2 regions of the Sutcliffiella cohnii genome follow, and region 2 is predicted to be linked to the other one. Evidence: a T-box and tRNA genes for the amino acid it is inferred to sense, from the RefSeq annotation. Region 2 holds a T-box; the other holds one or more tRNA genes.

Region 1 (15,701 bases), 1.8 Mb from region 2:
ACCAGAGACTCGGTGAAATTATAGTACCTGTGAAGATGCAGGTTACCCGCGACAGGACGGAAAGACCCCGTGGAGCTTTACTGTAGCCTGATATTGAATTTTGGTACAGCTTGTACAGGATAGGTAGGAGCCTGAGAAGCCGGAGCGCTAGCTTCGGTGGAGGCGTCGGTGGGATACTACCCTGGCTGTATTGAAATTCTAACCCGCGAGCCTTATCGGCTCGGGAGACAGTGTCAGGTGGGCAGTTTGACTGGGGCGGTCGCCTCCTAAAGAGTAACGGAGGCGCCCAAAGGTTCCCTCAGAATGGTTGGAAATCATTCGTAGAGTGTAAAGGCACAAGGGAGCTTGACTGCGAGACCTACAAGTCGAGCAGGGACGAAAGTCGGGCTTAGTGATCCGGTGGTTCCGCATGGAAGGGCCATCGCTCAACGGATAAAAGCTACCCCGGGGATAACAGGCTTATCTCCCCCAAGAGTCCACATCGACGGGGAGGTTTGGCACCTCGATGTCGGCTCATCGCATCCTGGGGCTGTAGTCGGTCCCAAGGGTTGGGCTGTTCGCCCATTAAAGCGGTACGCGAGCTGGGTTCAGAACGTCGTGAGACAGTTCGGTCCCTATCCGTCGTGGGCGTAGGAAATTTGAGAGGAGCTGTCCTTAGTACGAGAGGACCGGGATGGACGCACCGCTGGTGTACCAGTTGTCTTGCCAAAGGCATAGCTGGGTAGCTACGTGCGGACGGGATAAGTGCTGAAAGCATCTAAGCATGAAGCCCCCCTCAAGATGAGATTTCCTTTAGCGCAAGCTAGTAAGATCCCTGAAAGATGATCAGGTTGATAGGTTCGAGGTGGAAGCGTGGCGACACGTGTAGCTGACGAATACTAATCGATCGAGGACTTAACCAATTTAAATGAACGATATGAATGATCTTGATGAAAATATATTATCTAGTTTTGAAAGAATAATTCTTTCAACTAAATATGTCTGGTGATGAAGGCGAAGAGGTCACACCCGTTCCCATACCGAACACGGAAGTTAAGCTCTTCAGCGCCGATGGTAGTTGGGGGCTGTCCCCCTGCGAGAGTAGGACGTTGCCAGGCTAACATTGTTCCACCATAGCTCAGCGGTAGAGCATTCGGCTGTTAACCGAAGGGTCGTAGGTTCGAATCCTACTGGTGGAGCCATGCTTCCATAGCTCAGTTAGGTAGAGCACTTCCATGGTAAGGAAGAGGTCACCGGTTCGAGCCCGGTTGGAAGCTTACGAAAACAGTATGGCCCGTTGGTCAAGCGGTTAAGACACCGCCCTTTCACGGCGGTAACACGGGTTCGAATCCCGTACGGGTCACCATTTTTTATATTCGGAGGATTAGCTCAGCTGGGAGAGCACCTGCCTTACAAGCAGGGGGTCGGCGGTTCGATCCCGTCATCCTCCACCATTACCAACTCACATATGGAGGGGTAGCGAAGTGGCTAAACGCGGCGGACTGTAAATCCGCTCCCTTGGGTTCGGCGGTTCGAATCCGTCCCCCTCCACCATTTAATTTATCTGCTATGTATAATTCCCCTTAATTAAGGAAGGATAAATAGTACATAATTGGATATAACATACAACTCACATTGGGCTATAGCCAAGCGGTAAGGCAACGGACTTTGACTCCGTCATGCGTTGGTTCGAATCCAGCTAGCCCAGCCAAGTGCCATTAGCTCAGTCGGTAGAGCATCTGACTTTTAATCAGAGGGTCGAAGGTTCGAGTCCTTCATGGCACATAGATATTTAACGGAAGTAGTTCAGAGGTAGTTGATTCTTTTCGAAGAACTATTCCTCTTAACTACTTTTTTTGGGGCCTTAGCTCAGCTGGGAGAGCGCCTGCCTTGCACGCAGGAGGTCAGCGGTTCGATCCCGCTAGGCTCCACCAACTATCTTAAATACGTACATAAAAATATAAAAGCGCTAGAATTATATCTAGCGCTTCTTTATATTTTCATAACGTTATTAGTACATGTAAAGAAAATGAGAAGTCTTGTGTATATATATTCATTATTTTGTCGAGTTGAGCCAACCTCAGCTTAACAGATACAATGTAGTAGAGGGTAAGAGAGTAGAAGGAGGAATTACGGTGAAAAAGTCTATCGCGATCATTGGTGTTCCAATGGACCTAGGTCAAATGAGAAGAGGCGTTGACATGGGACCCAGTGCTATTCGATACGCTGGTGTAGTAGAACGCTTAGAAAATTTAAATTTAGAAATTGAAGATCTTGGTGATATAGAAATTGGTAGTGCAGATAGAAACGCTAACTCTGAAAATAATTTAAAGAATTTAAAAGCTGTGGCAGATGCTAATGTATTATTAGCCTCTAAAGTAGATGGGGTATTTAGAGAAGGGAAGTTTCCGTTAATATTTGGAGGAGATCATAGCATTGCTATTGGATCCATTGCAGGTGTTGCTAAACACTTTAATAACTTAGGAGTTATCTGGTATGATGCCCACGGGGATTTAAATACGGCAGAAACATCTCCTTCTGGTAATATTCACGGAATGTCATTGGCGGTTAGCCTTGGATTAGGTGACCAATCATTAACTTCTATTGGTGGCTATGCCCCAAAAATTAAACCTGAAAATATTGTCATTATCGGTGCTAGATCATTAGATGAAGGTGAGAGAAAGTTAATTAAAGAAAAAGGAATCAAAGTATATACAATGCATGAAATTGACCGATTAGGTATGACTGCTGTAATGGATGAAGCAATTCATTATTTAAAAGAAAGAACGGATGGAGTCCATTTATCATTAGATTTAGATGGGTTAGATCCTCATGATGCTCCAGGTGTAGGTACACCTGTTAATGGTGGAATTTCATACCGAGAAAGCCATCTTGCTATGGAAATGTTAGAGGAATCAAAACTAATAACTTCTGCTGAATTTGTGGAAGTTAACCCTATTTTAGATGAACGAAATAAAACGGCTGAAGTGGCTGTTGCATTAATGGGATCATTATTTGGTGAAAAACTATTATAAAAACAAAAGGTGACAAAGACAAGATTTATATGCTACAACATTAGAAAAGAAAGCTCAGCTTATAAACAGCTGGCTTTTCTTTTTTATAGGAAGAATCACATTATTACATCCTAGAGAAGGAGTGTATTAAATAAACTAATCTAAAAACTCTCACTTCAAGATAATTGATAATATTTCTCAATATTTCCTTATTTTTAACAAATGTATTATTGTTTTTGTTAAAATAATAGTTAGAAAGAAATATTTGAAACCTTTTTGAATATAGGCCGTATAATATAGACGACCGCAACAAGCGGAGGTAGGGTATGGAAGACTTAATAAAAAGAAGAATAAAACAGTTAAAAAAGGGAGACCAAGATGCATTTGCAGATATTGTCGATTTTTACAAAGACAAAATATATCAGCTATGTTATCGGATGGTTGGTAATGCACATGAAGCAGAAGATATATCTCAAGAAGCATTCATACGTGCTTATGTTAACATTCATAGTTATGATCTGAAGCGGAAGTTTTCTACTTGGCTTTATCGAATTGCTACAAATCTGTGCATCGATAGAATTAGAAAAAAGAAACCGGACTATTATTTAGATGCGGAGGTAGCTGGTACAGAAGGTTTAAATATGTACTCTCAGGTTGCTGCAGATGTTGTACTGCCAGAGGATGAAATTGAGACCTTGGAACTACAAGGGGAAATTCAACAACAAATATTAAAATTACCAGACAAGTATCGTTCAGTAATTGTTTTAAAGTACATCGACGAACTGTCACTAAAAGAGATTAGTGAAATATTAGAGTTACCAATTAACACAGTAAAAACTAGAATTCATAGAGGGCGAGAGGCTCTACGAAAGCAATTGCGCCATGTATAGTATCGGAGGTGTTATTAATGAAGAAGTGTCCTGATTCCATCGTCACAGATATTCATAATTATTTAGATGGGGATTTAGAAGAGGAAAAAGAAAAACTATTGAAATCTCATTTACAGGAGTGTACAGGATGTTATCAGCACTTTCATGAGTTAGAAAAGGCAATTGCTTTAGTCCAAAGTACTTCACATGTTACTCTGAGTGAGGATTTTACAAACAAAGTGATGGCGGCATTACCGAAAGAAAAGAAAACGATAAGTGTTAACCGCTGGTTCCGAGCGCATCCATTATTAGTAGCTGCATCCATTTTTATTATATTAATGACTGGGAGCCTGTTTGGAAGTTATCAAGGCAACAATGAATTCTCTTTTTCAAAACAGCCTAACCTCATTGTAGAAAATGAAATAGTCATCGTACCAGAAGGGGAAATCGTACAAGGTGATGTAATAGTGAGAAATGGTAATATCCGAATTGAAGGAGAAGTAAATGGCAATGTTACCGTCATTAATGGGTCTGTATTGGACGGGGAAAATTATTTAGCTTCTGCCGGCAATGTAACAGGGGAAATAAAAGAAATTAATGAAATATTTGATTGGATCTGGTATCAAATCAAAACAATTTTTACTAAAGCAATTGCAGTTGTGAAAGAATAATAAAAACAAGCTTAGAATATATTTTCTAAGCTTGTTTGTTTGAGTAAAATATCTATTATATATGTTATAATACGAATGATACGTTTTCGTACATATTCTTGTACAGATGAGGAAGTGTGAGAATGCCTTTTGGACTACCCATTGGAGACTATCCAATCTTGAGCTATTTAGCCAGTATTATAGATATTTTATTAGTATGGTTTGTTGTATATAAACTAATTACCATTGTTAGGGGAACTAAAGCGGTTCAGTTGTTAAAAGGAATTATTGTTATCGTTTTAGTAAGAGTTTTTAGTTACTTACTTGGTTTAAAAACATTACAATATTTAATGGACCTAGCACTAACTTGGGGATTTTTAGCGATTATCATCATTTTTCAACCAGAGTTACGTCGTGCGTTAGAACATTTAGGTCGTGGACGGCTATTCTCACGAAGTAACGTACCAGAGGATGAAGAACAAATAAAAACGATAGAAGCCATCACGAAGTCTGTTCAATACATGGCAAAACGTCGTATTGGAGCGCTTATTTGTATTGAAAGAGAAACAGGATTAAGTGATTACATAGAAACTGGTATACCGCTAAATGCGAAAACTTCGTCCGAATTATTAATCAATATTTTTATACCAAATACTCCGTTGCATGATGGAGCGGTAATATTGCAAAAAAATCAAGTTGCTGCCGCTGCTTGTTATTTGCCATTATCAGAAAGTCCATTTATATCAAAAGAGTTAGGTACAAGACACCGTGCTGCATTAGGTATAAGTGAAGTAACAGATAGCATTACAATTGTTGTTTCAGAGGAAACAGGAAGTATTTCCCTTACAAAAAACGGTGAATTACACCGTGATTTAGAGCCAGAAGCATTTCAAGAGTTGTTAGAAAAAGAAATGCAAGCAAAAAACAAATCTGCTTCTTCAACACGTTGGCAATGGAGGGGGAAGAAGAGTGGATAAACTATTTGATAACCGTTGGGCAATGAAAATCATTGCTCTATTATTAGCACTAACATTGTACTTGTCTACGAATATTGATAATACAGCTAATCAAGCAGAAACAACTGCTTTTCCGCCTCTTTCAAATCGTGATACAGAAACGATTACAGATGTTTCGGTTAGTGCTTATTATGACCGGGAGAACTTAGTTGTTTCAGGAATACCACAAACGGTTGTTGTCACGATGGAAGGCCCTACTTCTATTGTAAAACCTGCAGCTGTGCAGCGAGAGATAGAAGTGTTTGTTAACTTAACAGATTTACAAATTGGAACACATGAAGTGCAAATACTTTACCAAAATGTATCTGACAAACTCGATGTTATAATTGAGCCTGCAGTTGCAAATATAACAATACATGAAAAGGTAACGAGAGATTTCCCAGTTGAAGTGGACTTTATAAATCGGAATAAGATTGAAGAGGGATATCAGCCAGAACAACCGATAGTTAAACCAAACGTTGTAAAAGTTACAGGTGCTAAAGAGTTGATAGATAGAATTGCACTCGTAAAGGCAAGGGTTGATTTAGATGGTATTAATGAGTCCCTTGAAGCAGAATCGACCGTGACCGTCTATGATCGTGATGGTAACGTGTTGAATGTCGAAGTAGAACCACCTGTTGTTGATGTAAGTGTTCCGATAACTAGTCCTTACAAAAATGTACCATTCCGAGTGAGCCGTAAAGGGACGCTTGAAGATGATTTAAGTATTACGAATATAGAACCACTTACGAAAGAAATTACAATTTATGGACCGAAGAATGTTATTGACAAAATAGAGTTTCTTGATAATATCAGTATTGATTTGTCAGAAATAACGGAAACAACAGAGATAGAAGTAAAGGTACCTGTACCAGAAGGTGTTAGACGAGTGGTACCAGAGACAGTTTCGATTCGAGTAGAAGTGGAAAGAGAAGAAGAAAAAACTTTTCCGAACTTATCAATCCGGTCAGTTGGACTATCCGATAACTTAGAATTAAATTTTTTAGATCCAGAGACCGGAAGGCTAGATTTAACGGTATTAGGGTCACCGACTGTATTAGCCGACTTACGTAGCAATGATATGGAATTATATATAAATGTTACCGACTTAGGAGTAGGAGAACATGAAGTGTCCCTTGAAGTAAATGGACCTCAAAATGTAACGTGGGAAGTACCCCAATCTACTATAAAGGTAAATTTAACGGAAAAGGAATAAAAAGGAGCGAATAAAAGAATGGGAAAATATTTTGGTACGGATGGTGTTCGTGGAATTGCAAACTCAGAATTAACACCAGAACTTGCATTTAAATTAGGTCGTTTTGGTGGATACGTACTTACGAAAGATGAAAGCCGTCCTAAAGTATTAATAGGCCGTGATACGCGAATTTCTGGACATATGTTAGAAGGAGCGTTAGTAGCTGGTCTATTGTCAACAGGAGCAGAAGTAATGCGTCTTGGTGTTCTATCGACTCCTGGTGTAGCATATTTAACAAAAGCATTAGGTGCTCAAGCAGGTGTAATGATCTCAGCCTCCCATAATCCAGTCCAAGATAACGGTATTAAATTTTTTGGACCAGATGGTTTTAAATTGTCAGATGAACAGGAAACAGAAATAGAAGCGTTGCTTGATCAAGAAGTAGACAAACTTCCTCGTCCAGTAGGTTCTGATTTAGGGCAGGTAAACGATTATTTTGAAGGTGGACAAAAGTATCTGCAATTTTTAAAACAAACAGTGGATGAAGATTTTTCTGGTCTACATGTAGCTCTAGATTGTGCACATGGTGCAACCTCATCATTAGCAACGCACTTATTTGCAGATTTAGAGGCAGATATTTCTACGATGGGAACTTCACCAAACGGTTTAAATATTAATGATGGTGTAGGTTCAACTCACCCTGAAGAGTTGGCAAAACTAGTTGTTGAAAAGGGGGCTGACGTTGGATTAGCATTTGATGGAGATGGAGACCGCCTAATAGCAGTTGATGAAAAAGGTCAAATCGTCGATGGTGACCAAATAATGTTTATATGTGCAAAATATTTAAGTGAACAAGGACGCCTTCGTCATAATACGGTCGTTTCTACTGTAATGAGTAATTTAGGTTTCTATAAAGGATTAGAAGCTATTGAAATTGGTACGAAGCAAACAGCAGTTGGGGACCGATACGTAGTGGAAGAAATGAAAAAAGGAAACTATCAACTTGGTGGAGAACAGTCAGGTCATATTATTTTCCTCGATTACAACACGACTGGTGACGGAATGTTAACCGGGTTACAGCTTGTTAATATAATGAAAGCAACGAAGAAAAGCCTTTCAGAGTTAGCAGCCGAAATGACAAAGTTTCCGCAATTACTAGTGAACGTAAAAGTAACAGATAAACATCATGTTACAGATAATAATCGTGTGAAATCGGTAATTGACGAAGTAGAAGCAGCTATGGATGGAAACGGAAGAGTGTTAGTACGTCCATCAGGTACAGAGCCTTTAGTTCGTGTAATGGCAGAAGCTCCAACTGAGGAACTTTGCGAACAATATGTGAACAAAATAGTGGAAGTAGTAAAAGCAGAAATGGGAACAGAATAACGCTACTATTCCTAACAAAAGATATGTATACTAGCACGAAAAATGCTAGTACTGCATATCTTTTTTATAAGTATCTTACTTCAATTCTAGGGGAATACTAATGATTTTGATTGACGATTATCCTAATCATGTGTAAGATAAATATTGTCTTTATTCGAAGATAGAAAGGAGCATAGTGGGGGAAAATAGAAAAGCGCCTGAACTAAACTGTGAGCGGAAAAGAGTTTAGTTGACGAGGAGAAGGTTTATCGAAAGTTCGGCGGATACCTTCCGGTTGTTCAGTCACAACTGTAACGTTTTAATTAAAACCATAGAGGCAACTTTATGTACAAAGATTAAAACATGATTGAAACAATATTAAATATAAATGTGGGGGCTAAATCTGCCCCTTATTAGGTGTAGTTTAGTCCCTTACTTTTTGGGAGGAAACTAACTTATGTGCGGAATTGTAGGATATATTGGAACTCAAGATACGAAAGAAATTTTACTAAAAGGCTTAGAAAAATTAGAATATCGTGGTTATGACTCAGCTGGAATTGCTGTTATTAATAATGAAGGTGTGCATGTGTTTAAAGAAAAAGGACGCATTGCGGATTTGCGTACCATTGTAGACGATAGTGTAAAAGCTACTGTTGGAATCGGTCACACACGCTGGGCAACTCATGGTGTGCCTAGCAAGGTGAATGCTCACCCACACAGAAGTACATCTGGCCGCTTTACATTAGTACACAATGGTGTTATTGAGAACTATGCCATCTTAAAAAGAGAATATTTACAAGATGTTAACTTTATTAGTGATACAGATACAGAAATAGTAGTACAGCTTATTGAAAAGTTTGTTAACGAAGGTCGTTCTGTAGAAGAGGCATTTAGCCATACGTTATCTATTTTAAAAGGATCTTACGCAATTGCTTTAATCGATAACGAAAATGATGAAACTATTTTTGTTGGTAAAAACAAAAGCCCATTACTAGTTGGTATCGGTAAAGACGGATTTAATGTTGTCGCTAGTGATGCGATGGCGATGATCCAAGTAACGGATCAATATGTAGAGCTTATGGATAAAGAAATTGTTATTGTGAAGCGTGAATCTGTAACTATTAAAAAGTTAACAGGTGAAATTGTAGAACGCTCTCCTTATACAGCTGAGTTAGACGCAAGTGATATTGAAAAAGGCACATACCCACATTACATGTTAAAAGAGATCGATGAGCAACCATTAGTTGTTCGTAAAATTATTCAAAAGTATCAAAACGATAATGGAATATTAACAATTGATTCAGACATTTTAAATGCTGTAAATGATGCAGATCGTATTTACATCGTAGCGGCAGGAACGAGCTATCATGCGGGTCTTGTAGGAAGCCAAATGATTGAAAAATTAGCAAAGGTTCCAGTAGAAGTACATGTTGCGAGTGAATTTAACTACAATATGCCAATCCTATCTGCGAAACCGTTATTTATTTTCATCTCTCAAAGTGGTGAAACAGCAGATAGTCGTGCAGTATTAGTTCAGGTGAAGGAGCTTGGATACCCAACATTAACGGTTACAAATGTACCTGGGTCGACTCTTTCCCGTGAAGCAGATTACACATTGTTATTGCATGCTGGTCCTGAAATTGCGGTTGCTTCAACAAAAGCATATACAGCTCAAATTGCAGTATTAGCTATCTTTGCATCTGTGCTAGCAGAATCGAAAGGATATTCTTTAGAATTTGATTTAGTAAAAGAACTAGGAATTGTTGCTGCTGCAATGGAAGTACTATGTGATACAAAAGAAGAAATCGAATCAATTGCACGTGACTTCTTATCAACAACGAGAAACTGCTTCTTTATCGGACGTACGATGGATTACTATGTTGGTTTAGAAGGAGCTTTAAAATTAAAAGAAATCTCTTACATCCAAGCGGAAGGATTCGCTGGAGGAGAATTAAAACACGGAACAATTGCTCTAATTGAAAACGGGACACCAGTTATCGCAATCTCTACACAAGAGCATGTAGACTTAAGCATTCGCGGTAACGTAAAAGAAGTAGTAGCACGTGGTGCAAACCCTTGTATCATTTCAATGAAAGGGTTAGATACTGAAGAAGATACATTCGTTGTTCCACAAGTACACGAATTGTTAACACCATTAGTTTCAGTTATTCCGTTACAATTAATTGCTTACTATGCAGCACTTCACAGAGACTGTGACGTTGATAAGCCGCGTAACCTTGCGAAGTCTGTAACAGTTGAATAATTATTTTTTGACCTCTACTTCAATTAGAAGTAGAGGTTTTTTATGGTTGCTTCATTTATATCCGCTTTCACCTTAAAATTCGTATTTTATATAGACTTAACGTATTTTCTCTACTATAATTTATTTTAATTAAATAAAAAACGTACAATAGGGTGAAATATAAATGAGATATTCGGTTATCTTTCAAGGTACTGCATTTACAAGTAAATCTTCAAAAGAAATACAAGTAATAAAAGATCATCTTTTTTGCATTAACGAGGACGGAATGATTGAAAAAATCGTTGCGCCAGAAGAGGAAGAGTACGATATCATTTTAAACCAGTACGGTGGAACGAACAATTTTCACCGTTTAGAGAGAGGTCAATATATATTACCTGGATTTGTTGATTTACATGTACATGCTCCACAATGGGCGCAAGCAGGTACGGCATTAGATATCCCTCTTTACGATTGGTTGAATACGTATACCTTCCCAATAGAATCAAAGTTTTCGGACATGAATTTTGCGAAAGAGGTATATAACGACTTAGTTAGTACGTTGCTCGCAAATGGTACAACGACTGCTCTTTATTTTGCGACTGTGCATAAAGAATCGAGTTTATTACTAGCTGAAATTTGTGCGGAAAAAGGTCAAAGAGGACTTGTGGGGAAAGTAGTAATGGATGATGTGGAACAAAATCCAGAATACTATCGTGACACAAATACTGCTACTGCCCTTGAAGAAACGGAACAATTTATTTTAGCTGTAAAAGAATTAGCCGAGTCAACGAAACAAGGTGTTTACCCAGTCGTTACCCCGCGCTTTATTCCGAGTTGTACAGATGAAGCGTTAGAGGGATTAGGTAAATTAGCTGCTAAATATGATACACATGTGCAGTCCCACTGTAGTGAAAGTGATTGGGAACACCAGTTTGTAAAAACAAGATTTCAAAAGAATGATGCCTTCGCACTTGATGGTTTTGGCTTATTACGAGAAAAATCAGTAATGGCCCATTGCAACTTTTTAGATGAATCCGATGTGGAGCTTTTTATAGAAACTGGAACAGCGGTTTGCCATTGTCCCATATCTAATGCTTATTTTGCTAATAGTGTTCTGCCGGTAGCCCGTCTTCATGCAAAAGGTGTTGAAATTGGGTTAGGTACAGATATTTCGGGAGGGTTTTCACCAAGTCTATATGATAATATTAAGCAGGCTGTTATTTCTTCAAGAATGCTCGAAGACGGGGTAAATACAACTTTACCAGCTGATATAAGAGGAGTAAAAGGTTCCAGTATTACAGTTAACGAAGCATTTTTTTTCGCAACGGCTGGAGGAGGAGAAAGTTTAAGTTTACCTATCGGTCGTATTCAAGAAAAGTATACTTGGGACATTCAAATTATTGATACAAAGGTCCCGTCTGCCAAATTACCAATTTACGATGATCATGAAGAGTTGTTAGATATCTTTCAAAAAATGCTGTATCACGCCCGTCCAGAAAATATTCGTGAAGTGTGGGTACAAGGGAAAAAAGTGCATAAGAGGGAAGGGAGACTAGCTCTGATAGAAAGTGGCGGATTATAGTTCTGCCCTTTTTCTATTTTTCACCAAAAAACTCTAAAATTTATTAATATTTTTGAAACTTAAAGTTCTCCAAATACGTCTTAAGTTCTATAAGAAATATTTCTCGAGTACGTTAACCTTTTTAGAAGTTTTTTCTAAAATATGATAAAGACGTGAGTGCAGAGGGAATTGCATTCGTTAGGGAGAGCGAGTCCATGGGGGAAAAAATATATTTAGTACTTTCTGATACAGGAACTGTACTGACAAAAATGATTAAGTTATATACGGGAACACCTTATAATCATGCTTCGATTGCTTTTGATAAAGAACTAGTAGAATTATATAGTTTTGGTCGGAAACAGCCAAGGAACCCTTTTATTGGAGGGTTTGTTAAAGAGAATACGAGTTCACCGATATTTTCAGGTGCTACCTGTGCTATTTATAGTTGTGAAGTAACGAAAGAGCAATTAATAAATATGAAAAATTATATTGGAATGATAGAAAGAGAGAAGCAAAAGTATAAATATAATTTTATAGGTTTGTTCGCAATAATGCTTAATATACAATTTAGTAGAGATTACGCTTTTTGTTGTTCTCAGTTTGTGGGGCGTGTTTTGTCAGAGTGTGACAACATACATTTCCCAAAACCTCTTACTCTACTAACACCAAATGACCTTCGCTTGGCCCCTTACTTTCAGCTAGAGTATGAAGGATGTATAAATAGTTATTTAAATAGTAGGAACTCACTGTCAGTTAGTAGTGTGCAGAATAATGAAGTTATAGTGGATATGTAGGATCAGCAAGGCTTATAATAAGCCTTTTTTTACTTTCTGTAATCTAACATTTAGGAGATGAGAGGAACGTGGAAAAATGGTAAAAATAATTTATCTCGTAAGACATTGTAAAGCAGATGGACAGAAGTTTGATGCGCAATTAACAGTGGAAGGGATAGAACAAGCGAAGGTGTTAGCTGAATTTTTATCGAATAAACAGATTGATACCATTATTACTAGTCCATTTTCAAGGGCTTTTCAATCTGTTCAACCGTTAGCCGACATGCTACAACTTCAGCTTGTTAAAGACGAACGGCTAGGGGAAAGAGTATTGAGTGAACATGATCACCCTAATTGGTTACATATGCTAGAAGAATCTTTTAAAAGGCTAGACCTAACATTTCCAGGTGGAGAGTCTAGTTTCCAAGCAATGGAACGAGGGAGTTCTGTCATAAACGAAATAGTCCGAAGTGATAGTAAAGTATCAGTTGTCGCAACACACGGAAATTTAATGTCGTTAATATTAAAGAATTACGAGCCCACTTTTGGTTTTAAAGAGTGGCAATCGTTAACAAATCCAGATGTATTTAAAATAACTTTTTTAGGAACAGATGTAGCTATAGAACGTATTTGGAGTATGAGCTAATTCTTGCGCCAGTTAAAACGATTTAATAATTTTAAATATTCTGTTAAAATATTAATTATCTGACATGCGTTCATCGTTCAAAGTATCCATCATGTTTACCGCATGCACTTTTCGTTTTTTAAAAGGGGGATAACGGAATGGCTAATTTATTGAAGGTAACGGTAGGGGAACTGTTAGAAAATGTTGCAAAGCGGCAAGGAAAGCGAGAAGCAGTTGTTTATGCGGATAGAGGTCTGAGATATACATATGAACAATTTAATGAAGTTTGTAGGCAAGCGGCACGAGGGTTTATGGCTTTAGGTATTGAAAAAGGAGAAAATGTAGCAATTTGGGCAACGAATACACCAGAATGGCTTGTTACGCAATTTGCGACAGGTAAAATGGGGGCTGTATTAGTAACGGTTAATACAAATTATCGTGAAGCCGAATTAGAATATTTGTTAAAGCAATCGGATTCTTCGACGATTATTTTAATTGAGCAATTTCGTGACCACTCTTATATTGATACGTTGTATAGCCTCGTGCCGGAATTAAAAAGCAGTGAGCCAGGTAAATTGGTTAGTAAAAGGCTACCTAAGTTAAAAAACGTAATTGTGCTGAGTGAAAAGAAATATGAAGGTACATTTAATTGGCAAGATGTGATAGAAAAAGGGAAGGAAATAACGGAGGAGCAACTACAGTTTCGTATGAACTCGTTGCATTATGACGATGTAATAAATATGCAGTATACTTCTGGGACGACTGGCTTTCCGAAAGGGGTCATGCTTACACACTCCAACATTGTAAATAATGGACTCAACATTGCAAATTGTATGAAGCTAACGTATGAGGATAGAATGTGTATCCCAGTTCCATTTTTCCATTGTTTTGGTTGTGTGCTAGGTGTATTAGCATGTGTTAACGTAGGGGCAACCATTGTACCGTTAGTAGAGTTTCATCCAGAAAAGGTACTGCAAACTGTTCAAGATGAAAGATGTACCGCACTCCATGGAGTTCCGACAATGTTTATTGCCGAATTAAACTTGGAAAACTTCGAATCGTTCGATCTATCAACGTTACGAACAGGAATAATGGCAGGCTCCAACTGTCCAATTGAAGTGATGAAGGCTGTAGTGGAGAAAATGGGGGCCGATGAAATTACAATAGCATATGGTCAAACAGAATCATCACCAGTTATTACACAAACGAGAACCGATGATCCAATAGAGTTAAGGGTATCATCAGTAGGAAAAGCACTTCCTAATGTTGAAGTAAAGATAGTGGAGCCAGGTACAAATAAAGAAGTACCAATTGGGGTTCAAGGTGAACTATGTACGAGAGGTTATCATGTAATGAAAGGTTATTACAACAATCCAGAAGCAACACGTGAGGCAATTGATGAAGATGGGTGGCTCCATACTGGTGACTTGGCTGTAATGGATGAAAGTGGATATTGCAAAATAACGGGAAGATTAAAAGATATGATAATTCGTGGAGGGGAAAATATTTATCCTCGCGAAATAGAAGAATTCCTCTACCAACATCCGAAAGTATTAGATGTGCAAGTAATTGGTGTACCAGACGAGAAGTATGGAGAAGAAGTAATGGCTTGGATTATATTGAAAGAAGGTCAAACAGCTACACATGAAGAATTAAAAGAATTTTGTAGAGGGAAAATATCTCGTCATAAAATTCCTCGTTTCATAGAATTTACGGTAAAGTACCCGATGACAGCCTCTGGGAAGATTCAAAAATATAAATTAAGGGAAGAAGCTCTTGGAAGATTAAGTGTGAAATAGGATGAAAGCGCTAAAACATTTTGTTTTAGCGTTTTAATTTTTAAATGCATTTTCATCCTTGTTTGATATAATGAGTAGTGTAATTGAAAGAAGGTGTAAACGTGAATAAAAAAATCGTATTACTAGGTGTCGGTGCAATTATGTTAATTATGAGTGGGATATTAGTTAACATGATTGTCAACACATATAATGATGATGAGCATATGGAGCTTGTAAAATTTCATGATCAAATATATTTTGTTTCCGGGTCAGCTACAGAAGGTGACTATACGTTAAAAGAAGAAATCGGCGTAGTGAAATATTGGGATTCTGAGTTTCCAGAAAGAGATTTTTCGTCTAACTCGTACGGGTTAAAAAAAGGTGAGATATACACTGTCCTAGAGCGAGATGATGTTTATGTCATTCCATTCGTGGATTCTGATTACACAACAAAGTACCATGTGCTAGAAGTTTATAAAGACTAAAAACCTGTTCTCTTATTGGACAGGCTTTTTTACGTCATTAAACATACTGTTGTAGTCAAATAACTTTCATTTTACATTCCTTAAAAGCAGGATTAGAGAGTGAAGAATAGAATATATTCGTTACAAATCTACAGTGAGGTGGGCTATATGGAAGAATGGATTGAAAAGTT
Region 2 (15,701 bases):
CATATATTAATAAAAAAAGAACTCTCTTACCACTTAAAAGAGTTAAGTCAATCTTTCCAAAGAAGAGATTTCTCAAAAGACGAAGCAGATGAAAAAGCAGTTCAAGAAATGGGTAATCCATTTAATCTGGGAGAGAACTTAAATCGCATTCACCGACCAAAATTGGACTGGGTCCTTCTGTTACTATTTGGGATTATTGCTGCTATAAGCTTTCTACCTGTATCAGGATGGACGTTCGAGAACGAAGCGATTCCAGACAACTATTTCGTAACACGCCAAGCAATTTGGTTATCTCTTAGTATACTTGTACTCGTTGCATTTTTGTTTTTGGACTATAGAAAGCTACTCCGTTTTTGGCCCTATCTTTATTGTTTTGGATTTATTTTACTCCTATATACATATTTTTTAGGCGTTATGAAAATGGGAGCAATGAACCATATTGAGGTATCCGGAGTTGTAATAAACTCGACACACTGCACATTATTTTTATTTTTTCTAGCTTGGATAGGTATCCTTTATCGTATAAATACTTTTAAAAGTTGGAAGAAACAAATGTTACTCTTTTTCTTATTTTGGATACCAATCATTTTCTATATGATGCTTCCAAACTTCACATTAACAATCATGTATATTTCTTGTGTATGCATCATGTTTTGTTTTTCAAAAGTCCATAAAAGTTTAGCAATAAAAATAATCACTACGAGTGTTGGTACGGGAATTATCCTCCTTGTCCCGTTACTTTTTACTCCACGTGGTAGTCACTTTTTTTCAGAACGACTTTCGGCATTTTTATATCCTGAAAAGGACCCAGGTGGATATGGATGGGTATACATGGTTTTAAAAAATGCTTATAGTCAAGCTGGGTGGTTCGGAAATGGATTTACAAATGATACATTCATCCAAAATTTACCTGACATTTTTACGGATTTTGTTTTTCCTTATCTTGTTTATTCTTTCGGTTGGGTGTTTGGAATTTTCCTTTGTCTTCTATTATTATTTTTTATAGGAAGAATTTCAACAAACGCATTTAAGACAAAGGATCTATTTGGAAGACTGTTAGTAATTGGGGGCGCGAGCTTGATTTCTGTTCCAACAATTTGGAATATTTTTATGGGCCTTGGACTATTGCCATTAGTAAGTTTTTCTCTTCCTTTTATCAGTTATGGAGGAAGTATGTTGCTATTCAATTCGGCTATACTAGGGCTTATTTTAAGTGTGTATCGTAGAAAAGATATAATACAAACTTACTCCTATATAAAATAAAAATCGTAAAATAAAAAGCAGACTATAGAAATTTTAACAGGTTCGGTTTTGAAGTACAAAATTTGAATTAGCAGTGCTTTTTGCACGGTAATTAGCAGTTGAATTAGCAGACACTTTAACAATGAAATTAGCACGCAAAAAAGCTCGGGGCCAATACGCTTCGAGCTTTTTTTATCGTATTACTTTATAGAAGATAAGCACCCGTTAATTTAAGTGAAAATATTCACAATCATTTCTTATAAAGTTTAATTCCTTAATGTGTAGGAAAAGCGCCGATTGTTGAGGGGTTAATAATACTACTCTTGATTCAAATGGTAGGTTAGTTGAACAACGCCAGAGGAGAAACTTCTTGTATTAACCAATTTCAGATTCAATCTTTGTTTTATATCAATAAACAATGGTTTTCCTTCTCCCAAGACCACAGGATGAACAGATAATCTAAATTCATCAACTAGGCCTAAATCGATAAAAGTTGTGATGAGACTTGCCCCTCCGTATAACCAGATGTCTTTACCAGGCTTATTCTTTAATTTATTTACTTCCTCGGGAATATGTTCACTTACAAATATTGCTTTATTGTCATACCCTTTTTGCGTTCTGGAAAACACATATTTCTCCTTACTATGAACCAATCCCCACATTTCTTTTTCATCATTAGTATCTTCAATCGTGGAAGTATATTGTCCCCATAAATCGTAACTTTTTCTTCCATACAAAATTGTATCAATCTGATTTAGAAAATTATTAAATTCCATTTCAGGGTCCATTATGCACCAATCAACTTCACCATTTTTCCCTTCAATAAATCCATCTAGAGTAACTGCTAAATCTAAAATTATTTTTCTTGACTTTCCTTCATTGGACATTATATTTCCTCCTTAGTTGTTCGTCATGTCCTTGTCAAAACATTGAAATGGTTCATTTTTTTTATCATTATTTACGATAAATATGAACAATTATCATTCTACATATAATAGCCCGATTGCTGAACAAAGATCAATCATGACTTTTCCACTAAACTGCTCCGTTAGTTAAATAAGCCTTTATACTATTTTAACATATATATCCAAATTCCTACTCGCTTTTTTAACGCACAAATTCACATAGCAATTAGCATACGAATTCGCACGATGACAATAATTTCTGTTACCTTATCAAAAGGGGTGCAAATATGCGTGCTAAAACATCCATAAAGTCATATAATCCTTGAACTATCATCAAAAAGAAGCAGTCCAATTCAGTTGCGAATAGGACTGCTAATTCGTGAGCAAATTTAGTTTTTCTACTCAAAAACCGAACCCGTTATAGAAATTTAGGCTATTTTTATTTTTTTGATTTTGCTCTCTCTTAGCTATTAGTTGATTCTTGAGTGAGGTGTTCAAACTGTATTTAATAGGGAAAACTTTAACTCAATATTTTAAAGGTACCTCAATACTTTCTTCCAACAATTCTGCTTGTTTCATAAAGGTTTCCATTTTCTCCTTACTTATCCCTAGCAAAAAACTGAAAGGCTAAAGAATTAATCTCATTTGGTTTCTCCACTACCGTCCAATGTCCGCAGTTCTTTATTTCCATTAATCTTGCATGCGGAATGTACTTCACTAGCAAACTATGAATTTTTTCTGGCGGTAAAATATCATGGCTACCTTGCGCAACCATAATCGGGATGTCTAATAATTTGTGAGCCTTTTCTGTTAAATAGTATTGTTTTTTTATATCTTCACCGATCACATGATTAACTGTACTATTCATGTTGTATCTTACTTTATTCCTGAGTGTGTCTTTGGAAAAAACATAGTAGGGATCTAAAATGTCTAGTATATTTTCAATCGTGGCTTTTCCCCTTTGCATTTTTTTATCTAACAAAAATAGTTTTGCCTTATCTTTAAAAGACATCTTTTTCAGTAATTCCTGTTCAAATGCTTTAAATCCAGTTGCTGACATTCCAATTGCAGCTGTTAAAAAGATTTTATTAACCTTTTCTGGATAGGAGGTTGCATATAATAAGGCCAGCATACTTCCCCACGATTCTCCAAACAAATTAATTTGTTCTAACTCTAGTTCCTTCCGAAGTAACTCTAACGTCCTAACTTCTTCTTCCATTGAATATTGATTATCTGCAATAGGATCCGACTTTCCGCATCCTCTCTGGTCATATAGCACTAATTTATATTTAGCGGCTAGTGGTTTAACGTAAGGAAGAAAAAAACGATGCTCACTTCCTGGCCCACCATGGAGAAAGACGATAGGTTCTCCTTCTCCTATAGTAGTCACGTACACTTTATTATTATTTAGTGTAATAAAATTACCTTCCACGATATTCCCCCTTAATATGGCAATTCATATAGATTGTAATATCTTAAATGTTTTCTAAATGTTATTTTATTTCGGCACTGGTAACGAATTACCTTTTTTCGTATAAATGATTTTTCGTTATTGGCTTCTATTAAAAGTAAAAACCGCCAAAAATGCACGTACAGCATTTTAGCGGTTTCCTACATTAATTTAAATCTTTTTGCTCTACATTTAACTCAATTAAATTTCCATCAGGGTCGGCACAGAATATTTGCGCAAAACCACTTTTAGAATTTGGCTTTTCCAACACTTCCACGTTGTTTTGTTTTAACCATTCTAACGTTTCAGTATAGCTCTCTACTCTCAGTGCAAAATGGCCTTCCCTACTCGATAAGCTTTTATCTTCCCGAATGGTTTGTGATTTAGAGTCGACAATTAAATGTAGCTGCTGCCCCTCGATATCATACCACGCACCGGGAAACCCAAAGTCTGGTCGATTTATTTCTTTCAAACAAAGTATCTTACTATAGAAGTCTTTTGCCTTCTCTAAATCTGTTACATTAAGACTGACATGGTGTAGACATTTATATTTAATCAAAACCTTCCCTCACTTTCTGTTCCTGTCATCCTATTTTACCAAACTTATTATAAATAACTAAAATGGATTTTCTCCTTTAATAAAAGGAATAAAGACAACATAGGTCGCTCCGACAAAGAACAACCAAAAAAGGACAGATTTAATTCGGTGTTTAAAAAGTTCACTATTTTTACAAAGCAAAAAACGACCTATTACTGTATAAAAGACAAAAAATAGGTAAGAAACACCAAACCAGTTCACCCACACATTACCTAAAAAGGGAATTTCGAAATGTTCATATATAGGCTTTAGTATCGTTAACGTAACGAGAAGACCAATAGCCAGCATAATAGTTGCTTCTATAAGTCTAAACAATACTTGTTTCCATTCTTCCAAAATTACCACCCCATTCTACATTCCTTCATTACACTTTATTCATCATTCTTCAAGGTATGTCCATGTGGAAACTAGCTTTTCTTTAATGTTAATAGTTTTCTTTTTTAGTATAGTTCTTTTGTCACATGTGGTAAAATTCAGTTAATTGCGTATATATTTATAGGAGGTGTTTATTATGTATGAAGTTTCAGATCCAGCAGGTTTTTGGGTTAGGCTAGGGGCCGGTATTTTAGATGGATTGCTAGTCTTAGTTGTGATCAGTTTCATTCTTTCTTTAATATTAGGTATTCCATTAGGTTCAGAATCATGGGTATTATATTTACTTGAAGCAGCTTATTATGTTGTTGTTCCTGTTGTTTGGGCTGGATATACAATCGGGAAGAAAGCTCTCGGCATACGAATTGTGCGTATGGATGGCTCAGACGTAAAAATTGGGAACATGCTTCTTCGTACTTTTGTAGCGGGGCTCATTTATGGAATAACTTTTGGAATTGCCCTTATTGTAAGTGTTACTATGGTTGCAGCACGTGAAGATAAGCGTTCGTTACATGATTTTATCGCTGGTACATATGTTACGTATAATGCCCCAGAAGAAAACTATTAATCTTTTCCCCATTCTAACAATATTGGTTAGAATGGGGTTTCTACTTTTGTCCTAAACTTTGGCCATTCATCATTGTATCCATATTAATTGAAACTCTCGAACACAACTGCCAATAAGAGTAACAAAAAAACACCTATATTTATCAAACCTTGCTCTTTCCGACCTAAATTTAATTCCTCTATTCCATAGATTAAAACTATTATACTCACGAAAAATATCATAAATAGTTGAAGTTCATATTTTTTTGTCGTTGACCCATAAATGGCTAGAGTGATAACCACTAATGCTAAAATAATTTTAATTATCCTTAACATGGAAACAATCACCATTAATCCTTAAATAGTACTTTCATCTCTTCCGGTACAACAATAACATCCTCTATTTCATATTTATTGTCTTCATTTTCTGGTGTCAGTCTTACTAGCAGCATTTCACCATTTTCAAAGGTAACTAATTCGTACTTTTTGTAATTTGCACCAGCAGTTGTTAGATTCGTAAATTCGCTGAAATCAGTTCTAGAAACACTTCCCTTTCTACCTTCAGAAAACAAAGAATCGAATGCTTCATAATCATCATTTTCGATTGCTAACTTCATTAGCCAGGCTACATTTTCGGTACTATCAGGTTGTACTTTATTACTACTGCAGCCGACCATCACCACAAAGAAAACGCAAATTAATACTAGTAGTTTTATATATTTCATCGTACTCCTCCAAGTAACAATATATGTAAATCTCATTACATACATTCCACAAAGACTTTATAACTCCTTCTTCTTTATAGAAAAAAAGATGTAACTAATACTAGCGTTACACCTTCATCAAAATTACATTTTTATTTTTGCAAATTTACGCTTTCCTACTTGTACAACTAATCCGGCTGTCATCGATACTCGTAAAGCTACATCTTCTACCTTCTCACCATCTAACTTTACTCCTCGATTAGCAATCATCCTGCGGGCTTCACTTTTCGAGCTTAACATTTGTAGTTCGACTAAAAGGTCTGTTATTAACACTTCCTTACTACCTTTCCACTCAACTACCGGTAGTTCATCAGGCACTGCACCTTGTTGGAAGACGGAAACGAAATGATGCTCAGCTTTTTCTGCTGCTTCTTCCCCATGGTACATTCTAACAATCGTTTTCCCTAACAGCATTTTTGCATCACGAGGATGAAGATCGCCTGACGTTAGATCATGTTTCATCGTTTCCAGTTGCTCAAGGGAAAGGTCGGTCACTAATTCAAAGTATTTCACCATTAACTCATCCGGTATCGACATCGCTTTTCCGTACATTTCATTTGGACTTTCATCAATACCGATGTAGTTTTTCTTAGACTTCGACATTTTCTCCACACCGTCAAGACCCTCTAATAAAGGCATAAGCATCGCAACTTGTTTTTCTTTTCCAAACTTTTCTTGGTAATGTCTTCCCATTAAGATGTTAAAATGCTGATCAGTTCCTCCCAATTCAATATCACATTCTAATACAACGGAATCGTATCCTTGCATTAACGGGTAGAAAAACTCATGAAGTGAAATTGGTTTTCCTGTCGCAATTCTCTCCTCAAAGTCATCTCCTTCCATCAATCGAGCAACCGTAATTTTTCCTGCTAATCCAATCACATCTTCAAAGTTTAATTTCGTTAACCATTCAGAGTTGTAGTACAAGTCTACTTTATCCATATCCATCACTTTTCCGAATTGCTCAAAGTATGTTTTTGCATTATGCTTTACTTCTTCATCCGTTAACGGTTTTCTTGCGACAGACTTTCCAGTCGGATCACCAATTTTGCCTGTAAAGTCTCCAATTAATAATTGGATTTTATGACCATTGTCTTGAAACTGTCTCATTTTCTTTAGGACGACTGTATGACCAAGATGAACATCTGGTGCGGATGGATCTAATCCTAATTTTATTTTTAAAGGGCGATTTTCTAATACCGATTTCGCTACTTTTACTTCCAGGTCCTCAACAGGAATTATTTCTTGCACCCCTTGAGTGTAGATGGCCATTTGTCTTTCTACTTCTTTTAGCTGTTCGGCTGATAATTGTTTCATCACTTCGTTCATTGTTCATTCCTCCTATAAAAATAAATAAAAAAAACACGTCCCTATCCTAATAGATAAAGGGACGTGGTTTTGCACGCGGTACCACCCTTGTTGGAGGCAAAAAACCTCCCACTCAGTTCGAATAACGGTTCGTCCGTCTTTATGAAAATTTCTTCATAAAGAAAGCTCTAGGAGTGTAATTCGTGTTATCTTTGTATCGGTTCACACCAACCACCGACTCTCTTAAACAGGGAGATAACTACTACTTAAGTTCCCGTCTTTGCTTTTATATATAATATTAAAAATCATTTTCCCGAATAACTTTCCTTAGGAGATTGGACATATTCTTTTGTTCACTTGCAGTTAGACTCGAAACAATCTCCACTTCACTTTGATGGAAGGTTGGATATAGCTTTTCCATCGCTTGCTTACCTTTGTCCGTAATCGCTACGTAAGTAATTCTTCTATCTCTCGTATCTGTTTTCCGATAGCATAGCTCTTTTCGTTCTAACGTATTCGTTATATTACTTACCGTTGCTTTTGAAACCCCAGCAGAATGTGCTAATTTTTTCGTTTCTAACGAACCTTCTACCCATAGGTCATACAAAATAGAAAACGATGTCCAAGAGAGTCCATATTCCGATAAAACTTCACGTTCCATTTTATTTCTTAAACCTTGGGCAATACGATAAATATTGGTCACAACAGCTATTGCTTCTAAGTTCAATGAATCTAATGGGAGATTCGTCAATCTGTTAATTGTACTTTTCTCTACGGGAAGCAATTCTCCATCCTCATTAAATGTATGAATAGTGTCACCACCCCAAGAATATTCAAAATCATTAGCTATGAAACGATAATACCAAAAAGGTAGTATTGATGCAACAAAAAAATAAAAATGCATCCTTTACAGGAATGCATTTTTCTGTCCTACTTAAACCATCTATTAATTAAATATAAAAAGAGAATCGTTGACACACTTAATATAAAAACCATCATATGAGCATCAGTCATTCGATTCGCTTGGACGGCGTCATAAATCGCAATGGAAAGAGTTTGCGTTTTCCCAGGGATATTACCAGCTACCATTAATGTCGCGCCGAATTCTCCCATCGCTCTTGCAAAACCTAATACTAGTCCCGCTAATACCCCTTTGTAAGCTAGTGGCATGACAACATACCATAACAATTGAAGTTTCCCTGCCCCGTCAAGTTCCGCCGCTCCAATTGTATCTTTACTAATAGATTCAAAAGAAGCTTGAATCGGCCTAATGAGAAGAGGTAACGCCGCAATGGCTGCCGCGATTACGGCTGCTTTCCATGTAAAAACAATTGGTTGTCCATAAATCCGTTCGTACCATTGACCAATAAAACTTCCTCTGCCTAGCATAAGGAGCAAATAATATCCTAAAACAGTTGGAGGAATAACAAGCGGTATTGTCACGAGGATCGATAAAAAGTTCGTTAATTTATTTTTATTAAAGGCAAACCACCACGAGAAAAGAACTCCGAAAACAAATGCGATGAACGTTGCAATCGTTGCTATTTTAAAAGTTAAAAATAAAGGTGTTAGAATGGAGTCCATTACGGTATATCAAACCCATATTCTTTTAATATCGCTTGCCCTCTAGGTCCTACAATAAATTGTACGAACTGTTTACTCATTTCTTCCTTCTCAGTTTGTGAAGGAATACCTAACGCTTGTAGTATAGGTTGATGATACTCTTCATCAATCACTTCGTAAGGATATTGAGTTCCAGTTACTAATGCTAACGCAACGATTCCGACATCTGCATTGCCTGATTCCACATATTGATAGGCTTGTCTAATGTTTTCGGCATAAACAATTTTATGTTCAACCTCTTCCCAAATCCCTAAACTTTGTAATGCTTCTTTTGCAGCCTTCCCATATGGCGCATGTTCAGGATTTGCAATTGTAATCGTCCTTATATTGGAACTTAGTAGTTTTTCTTTCAAACTACCTTCTTCATCACTACCCATTAAAACAATTCTGCCTATTGCATAGTATTCTTTGGAGTCTGCTAAAACCGAGTCACTATTTAATAGCTCTTCAATATACATTTCATGAGCAGCGGCAAATAAATCGAAAGGTGCACCTTCTTTTATTTGTTGAGTTAATAGTCCTGTTGATCCGAAAGTAAATTCAATGTTAATACTTGTTTCTGCCGCAAATTCTTCACCCATTTCCGTTAAAGCATGATAAAGATCTGATGCTGCTGCAACATAAATCGTTTTATCTTCTGCCGTGTCATTCATACATCCAGTTATTAAAAATAAAGTAAGTATCATTGTAAATATTCTCATTTTCGTAAACCTTCCATAAGCTGATTTGTCCTTATTATACCATGATTTTTTCACAAAACTAATAACCTCCTTAACTAGAAGGAGGCAAGTTCATGACAATTTTATCAGGAGCATTCGTTTCGATTAAAGGCAGTCGATTTTCTTCGCTTCCACTAACCTTTTACACTTTTTTACAAGCTTTTATCATTTTTATCATCATCTTAGCAGCAACACTGTGACCATAAAATTGATTTACTGTTCCTGTGAAATATAGGTCCGTTTTAGGGTGATAAAATGCGAAGGCACCAGTTTGTCCCCAATGGCCAATCATTCCTGTTTTAAATTCAAAAAGAGAAACAGGCTGACTCGCAATTCCTACTCCATAATAAAACAACCCTGGGCCAAAAAGAAGCTTCCAGTCTTTCAACTCATGTAAATATTGTTTCGGAAAAAGGCGTCCATTCATAAATGCTCGCAAAAATATCATCGATTCCTTCACCGTCGAAACAATACCGCCTTCTGGTCCGATGGAAGACATATATTTCGGTAAATGGAGTTTCTTATCCTTATAATAGAATGGTGCTGGTTTTGAATCAGTTTCATCCTCATAAAGATACGTTTCTTTTAATTCTAGTTCATTAAAAATATATTCTTTAAAAACGGAATGGATATCTTTTTCCGTAATTGTTTCAATAATTTTACCGAGAAGTTGATAGTTTGTATCAGAATATTGGGCTCTTACCCCAGGAGAGAACTTAGGCTTTTCCTGTTTCGCACTCGCTACTACCTTTTCATACCCCCAAGCACTATCTCTTCCTCCAATTAAATCTTTAATCGCTTCTGCAGTGAAATAGTCTGGAATTCCTGACGTATTGGACATTAAATGTTTGATTGTAATTTCGTTGGAGTAATCATGACCTTTGAAGTAGTGGAGTTTTAGTAGTGTGTCAGAAGGGAGATAATTAGAGATTTTATGTTCAAGATCAACTCGGCCTTCTTCTTTTAATTTAAGTAAAACAGCAGTAACATATAGTTTTGTAACACTAGCAATATAGTAAGGAGTATGTGCTAATATGTTCCCTGCTGCACTTACGTAGGAAAAGGAATCGTCCCCCTTTTCCACACATAATAATGCTCCATATATATTTTTCTTAGTGGTGGCAGTTGACGTTAGCTCGTTTATAAAAGCTTGATCTATCATTTATGCAGAAACCTCCTTGTTTTTCTTCATAAAATCAATTGTTAGATGTATCGATGTAATTATAATCCAATAATACTTGACGTATGTATTTAGCCATATCGCTTTCTTTAACACTAGCAATCTCCTGAAATGTTTTTCCTTCCGCTAATAGACGACCTACTATTTCCCATCCAACGAAATACGCTTCCCTTTCAATATTAGTCGTACCATTTCCCATCGTGAACTTGTAGACTGTTTCAGAACTGGAGTCTTCTAAGTAAGGGTATATTCCACTGAATATTTCTTCTCTTTTTCCTTCGCATGAGTGAAGCCAACCTTCCTGCATTACTATATAATCTTCGTTTCGATGCCCCGGTACTATATATTTACTTATATGTGTAGCTAACCCTTCTTGTAAAATGGTCGCAGCAATTGTCCGCTCCCACTGACCGTTAAAGGTTGAAGTTTTAGCGTGAACAACATGGGTTAGTTCATGTGCAAGCGTAATGAGAGAGGGACCACCCTCCACTGGTAGGCATAGAGCGATTCCACCACTATTAGTAGGTGCAACAAACGCATTGTTTTCGAATCCACCTACAAAATAAACGAGTGTTAACTCTATAGAGTTTTTATATCCTAACAAAGTTTTTACTTTTGATAAAAATTGTTGCAATTCCTCCTGATCTAGCTTTACCTTTTCTATGTTAGAAATATGCTCACCGTACTTTTCCCATGCATTGTTTAATAATTCCCTTGCAACTTTTAAACCTTTTTCACCAGGTGGGACTGCCGCGAAATGATAATGCTCTTTCCACAATTCCCATCGTTCTTGTTCTCCAACTCCGTTTACACTCGCTTTTTCATAAAAATCTAGAAACTTAGGAACTAGATTTACAATTGTAATGTTATCCAATGACAGTCACTCCCTTTTTCTTACTATTTCTATATCACACTAGTCATTCCCTTCCAATTGGTAATACGGTGGAATATTTTATTTCTCTTAATGATAAGCTTGTTTGAATTCTTGTAATTCCGAGCTTGTTTAATTTTCTAATAAACTGTTCTAGTTGTTTTCGATCTTTACACAACACTTTTAAAAAATAATCATGCTCGCCTGTTAATAGATGTACTTCCATCACTTCTGGTAACAATTCTAGCTCTCTTTCTAATCTTTCCAGCATTTCCGCTTGGTGAATATTTGTGCTAATAAATATAAATGTTAACAAATCAAACCCGAGCTTTTCTTGATTTAAAATCGAGACACGTTTTTCGATGTAGCCTTCCACCTCTAATCTTTTAATGCGAGCATGTGTTGCTGGTGGTGATAAATTCACTTGTTTTGCAATTTCGGAATTATTAAGCCCCGCTTCCTTTTGTAAAATATCTAATATTTTTAAGTCAATTTCATCTAAAACTTTACTTACGTACGATTCCATAATAAAAAACTCCTTTCAATTATTCTGTACATGCGAAGAAACGGTCACCACAATGCGAATAAAACTAATTATTATCAATGTTTACTTTAAAAAGTTTCGTTTTTCTTTCATTATATAATAAAATATTCTGCCATTCTATTTATAATGTTAAAATTATTCCATCAGCATTTATAGAACGAGAGGGATATATCCATGGCATCGAAATATTATGGTTTACTACTTTTAACAAGCTTTCTTTGGGCAGGAAACTTCATCGTAAGTAAAGGGCTAGTAGATCACGCATCCGCTATGACATTAACTGTTTTACGTTGGGCAATTGCCGTTATCGTCCTTTTCCCTATCGTATGGTGGAAAGAGAAAAAAATCTTACCCTCGCGTAAAGCTATTCTTCCTTTATTTTTAATGGGAATCACTGGGGCAGCCTTATTTAATATTTTTCTTTTTATCGGACTAGAAAACTCAACAGCATCGAATATTGGACTCCTATCTACATTGAATATCGTTTCGATTGCATTATTCTCCTTTATCTTTTTAAATGAGAAAATCAATCCATTACAAATTGGATCTATGGTAATTTCTCTATTAGGTGTCCTACTTGTTATGTCGAAAGGAAATCTCGAATACTTGCTCTCCCTTCAATTCAACAGTGGTGACGTATGGATGTTAGCAGCTGTTGGCATTTGGGGAATTTATTCTGTATGTAACAAATGGGCATCTGCTACTACTTCTCCGATGATGGCAATTCTTTACTCTGGAGTGTTCGGGTTAATTGTTTTAGTTCCGTTTAATACTACCGGGCTTACTGTTACGAATATTAATCCTTCTTTTATCGGAGCAATTCTTTATACAGGAGTCATTTCCACCGTCGTTTGTATGGTACTTTGGAACATCGGTGTACAGAAGATTGGTGCAACAACATCCGGATTATTTTTAAACTTTAACCCTATCTTCACTGCCATGTTAGCTTTTTTCCTACTTGGAGAAGAAATAACGATTGTTCAAGGAATAGGCAGCGGTATTGTTATATTAGGAAGTTTTTTATTTACGTACTTTAAAGCGAAACAAATCCCAGCAAAAATAGTAATAGAACCGAAACTACAAAACGAACAAACAAGCCGTTCTCACGCTTCTTGATGAAGAGTGAGAATTTTAACCTTTTCACATGATGAATATTTTTACAAGCGTTTACTTCTATATCGTCATCACCCTTATTATACTTATTATTGCATGGAGTGTTTTTAGAGGATGGAGAAAGAAAGCTTAATTACCTTGAACACTTTCCATATATAGGCATATATTAGTGTTGATAAAAATAGAGGGGAATGAGGAAATGTCTTATTACGCAAGTCCACGTCCACACCCGTATTTTAACAATGAAAATGAGGAAAATAGTTTTAGAAGTAATGAGGAAGAGCAAGAAATTTTAGCTGCTATCCTCACAGCCGTTAAAAGAGAAGCATCCGCCTATAATCTGTATTATCGCTTAGCTTGTGAAGCACCAACTGTCCAAGAGCAACAAAATTTGCTACGTTCGCTTGAGGAAAAGCAAGATCTTGTCACAACCTTTTCGCACCTTTATGCGGAATTAACAGGAAGTCAATCTACGTTGGAAGTGGAGCATATACCATATGATAACTTCGAAAACGGCGTTCAAAGAGCTTTTGAAATCGAAGCGGAATGTTTTTCTGAATATAAAAGATGCTGCTCTTTGACCAATCAACAACAGGTACTAGAAGTATTTCAGTCTGCCCTTGCGAAGGAGCAAGAGGTTGCAGCCAGATTTGATGTTAGAGAAGAAAAACGAGTGACCATTCGTGACTACGGACCAGGTCCATTCGTTATTGACATCGAAGAAGCTACGAAACAGAACAACACATTCCGAACTGCTCTATGGACTGGAGAACATCTACAAATCACACTAATGAGTATTCCTGTTGGGGAAGATATCGGCTTAGAAATTCATCCGCATCTTGATCAGTTTTTACGAATTGAGGATGGAGAAGGAATCGTACAAATGGGCGATCAAAAAGACCGTTTAACGTTTGAACGTAAAGTGAAAGACGACTTTGCCATCGTCATCCCTGCCGGCAAGTATCACAACCTAACAAATACCGGTAATAAACCGTTGAAGTTATATTCAATTTACGCACCACCTCAACATCCATTCGGGACTGTTCATAAAACGAAAGCAGAAGCAATGCTTGCCGAGGAAATGCATCATTAATAATTAGAAAAAGGATGAGAAATGTCTAAGCGACTTTTTTCTCATCCTTGTTTATTACACCAAACTTTCAATCCTTCTCCCTCTACTTCTCCATTTCTCATACAAGTACTGTACTCCATATAATAAATACGCCTTGTAATGTATGTAAAAGAAGAACTGAATTCTACTTAAGCGATTTAATCGAATGATTTTAAATTTCTTCATGATATCCATCATAATGAAGGCAAATATTCCGTCCGCCAGAACGTTAAGTAGCAAAAACTTTTTAAAACTTCCGTACGAGTATTTTAGCAGCCACATGGAAAAAGGCGCATAGGGCCCAATACTAAATGGGAGCTCATCTTTTAGAAATGAATCTTTCTTATCATAAAACTTCCACCACTTTTTCTTATTTCCATACAAGTGGTTAAAAATCTCAAAAACGATAATGAAAACTCCTGCAACAGAATACCGTTTAAAGTTGCTTTTCCCGATAAATAACAAAGTTAGCCAAGGAAATATAACGATGATCATGTTGAAAAACAGGTGTCTTTTACTAATCAATAAACTCCCCCCTAATTAAATTGTACTTTATTAACATATCCAATTAGATGGAAAAAATTAATTAATTGAATAAAAAAGAGCTAATCATCTAGATTAGCCCCTGCTTTTCGTTAAATATTATCTCGTTCTATTTACTAATTTTAACATCTTCTTCTTTTGAAAAAATGAAGTGATGCACAGAAAATAGCTTGCTTCCATTAATCAACAGATAGACAGCCATTGCTAGAAATGCTAAATCTAGCTCATACCCAGCCATTTGTCCATTACCGAAAATACCAACTGCAAATTTTACTTTTATCATTGCTCCAATCATGACTAATGCGATAAGTGCAGAAATAATTTTTGTACCAAAACCGATAATTAAGGCAAGTCCACCGACTAATTCAATAATTGCAACAACATATGCCATAAAACCTGGTATTCCGATGCTATCAAACCAACCAACTGTATTTTCAATTCCTCCTTGGAATTTATCTAATCCATGTAAGAAAAATAATACTCCAAGCGTAATACGTAAAATAAGTGCTCCTACTTCATGTTTAAACATTGTAACTATACCTCCGTGATGTAATATAACTTTATAATTTTCGATACCATATTGCAGCTGCTTGTACTTCTTCTTGTGTTAATTGATGACCTCTATTTTCCCAATGAAGCTCAACATTAGCACCCGCATCATCTAATAATTTTTGTAGCTCTGCTGATTCCATTGGCGAACAGATTGGATCATTCGTTCCAGCCGCAATAAAAACAGGCGTACCTGTCAAGTCGGGAAGCTCAATTCCTTTTCTAGGCACCATTGGGTGATGAAGAATTGCTCCTTTTAAAGC

The links. A T-box is a leader RNA that pairs with one kind of tRNA and senses whether it is charged. The one in region 2 lies ahead of tyrS (tyrosine--tRNA ligase), so its partner is inferred to be a tRNA-Tyr.
Region 1: it encodes a tRNA-Tyr, which carries the amino acid that the T-box ahead of tyrS (tyrosine--tRNA ligase) is inferred to sense. The anticodon was not compared.

Annotation. Positions count from the first base shown of each region.
Region 1 covers NZ_CP018866.1:4,768,302-4,784,002, forward strand. Annotated here, with positions in the region: rRNA gene BC6307_RS23925 (23S ribosomal RNA) at 1-902, shown strand, start outside; rRNA gene rrf (5S ribosomal RNA) at 981-1,097, shown strand; tRNA gene BC6307_RS23935 (tRNA-Asn) at 1,107-1,181, shown strand; tRNA gene BC6307_RS23940 (tRNA-Thr) at 1,183-1,256, shown strand; tRNA gene BC6307_RS23945 (tRNA-Glu) at 1,271-1,345, shown strand; tRNA gene BC6307_RS23950 (tRNA-Val) at 1,358-1,433, shown strand; tRNA gene BC6307_RS23955 (tRNA-Tyr) at 1,450-1,533, shown strand; tRNA gene BC6307_RS23960 (tRNA-Gln) at 1,616-1,690, shown strand; tRNA gene BC6307_RS23965 (tRNA-Lys) at 1,692-1,764, shown strand; tRNA gene BC6307_RS23970 (tRNA-Ala) at 1,838-1,913, shown strand; gene rocF (arginase) at 2,115-3,014, shown strand; gene sigW (RNA polymerase sigma factor SigW) at 3,320-3,883, shown strand; gene BC6307_RS23985 (anti-sigma factor family protein) at 3,901-4,533, shown strand; gene cdaA (diadenylate cyclase CdaA) at 4,656-5,489, shown strand; gene BC6307_RS23995 (CdaR family protein) at 5,482-6,723, shown strand; gene glmM (phosphoglucosamine mutase) at 6,742-8,088, shown strand; gene glmS (glutamine--fructose-6-phosphate transaminase (isomerizing)) at 8,525-10,330, shown strand; gene guaD (guanine deaminase) at 10,494-11,891, shown strand; gene BC6307_RS24015 (hypothetical protein) at 12,086-12,664, shown strand; gene BC6307_RS24020 (histidine phosphatase family protein) at 12,741-13,289, shown strand; gene BC6307_RS24025 (AMP-binding protein) at 13,427-15,067, shown strand; gene BC6307_RS24030 (hypothetical protein) at 15,169-15,531, shown strand; gene BC6307_RS24035 (phosphotransferase enzyme family protein) at 15,679-15,701, shown strand, end outside.
Region 2 covers NZ_CP018866.1:1,717,771-1,733,471, reverse strand. Annotated here, with positions in the region: gene BC6307_RS08480 (FtsW/RodA/SpoVE family cell cycle protein) at 1-1,263, shown strand, start outside; gene BC6307_RS08475 (dihydrofolate reductase family protein) at 1,560-2,129, opposite strand; gene BC6307_RS08470 (alpha/beta fold hydrolase) at 2,746-3,579, opposite strand; gene BC6307_RS08465 (VOC family protein) at 3,764-4,156, opposite strand; gene BC6307_RS08460 (hypothetical protein) at 4,214-4,540, opposite strand; gene BC6307_RS08455 (RDD family protein) at 4,707-5,135, shown strand; gene BC6307_RS08445 (hypothetical protein) at 5,464-5,838, opposite strand; gene tyrS (tyrosine--tRNA ligase) at 5,962-7,206, opposite strand; T-box leader at 7,261-7,475, opposite strand; gene BC6307_RS08435 (MarR family winged helix-turn-helix transcriptional regulator) at 7,484-8,089, opposite strand; gene modB (molybdate ABC transporter permease subunit) at 8,116-8,769, opposite strand; gene modA (molybdate ABC transporter substrate-binding protein) at 8,769-9,563, opposite strand; gene BC6307_RS08420 (serine hydrolase domain-containing protein) at 9,670-10,689, opposite strand; gene BC6307_RS08415 (hypothetical protein) at 10,724-11,581, opposite strand; gene BC6307_RS08410 (Lrp/AsnC family transcriptional regulator) at 11,625-12,104, opposite strand; gene BC6307_RS08405 (DMT family transporter) at 12,297-13,238, shown strand; gene BC6307_RS08400 (cupin domain-containing protein) at 13,435-14,328, shown strand; gene BC6307_RS08395 (hypothetical protein) at 14,383-14,871, opposite strand; gene BC6307_RS08390 (DoxX family protein) at 14,999-15,418, opposite strand; gene BC6307_RS08385 (alpha/beta hydrolase) at 15,450-15,701, opposite strand, start outside.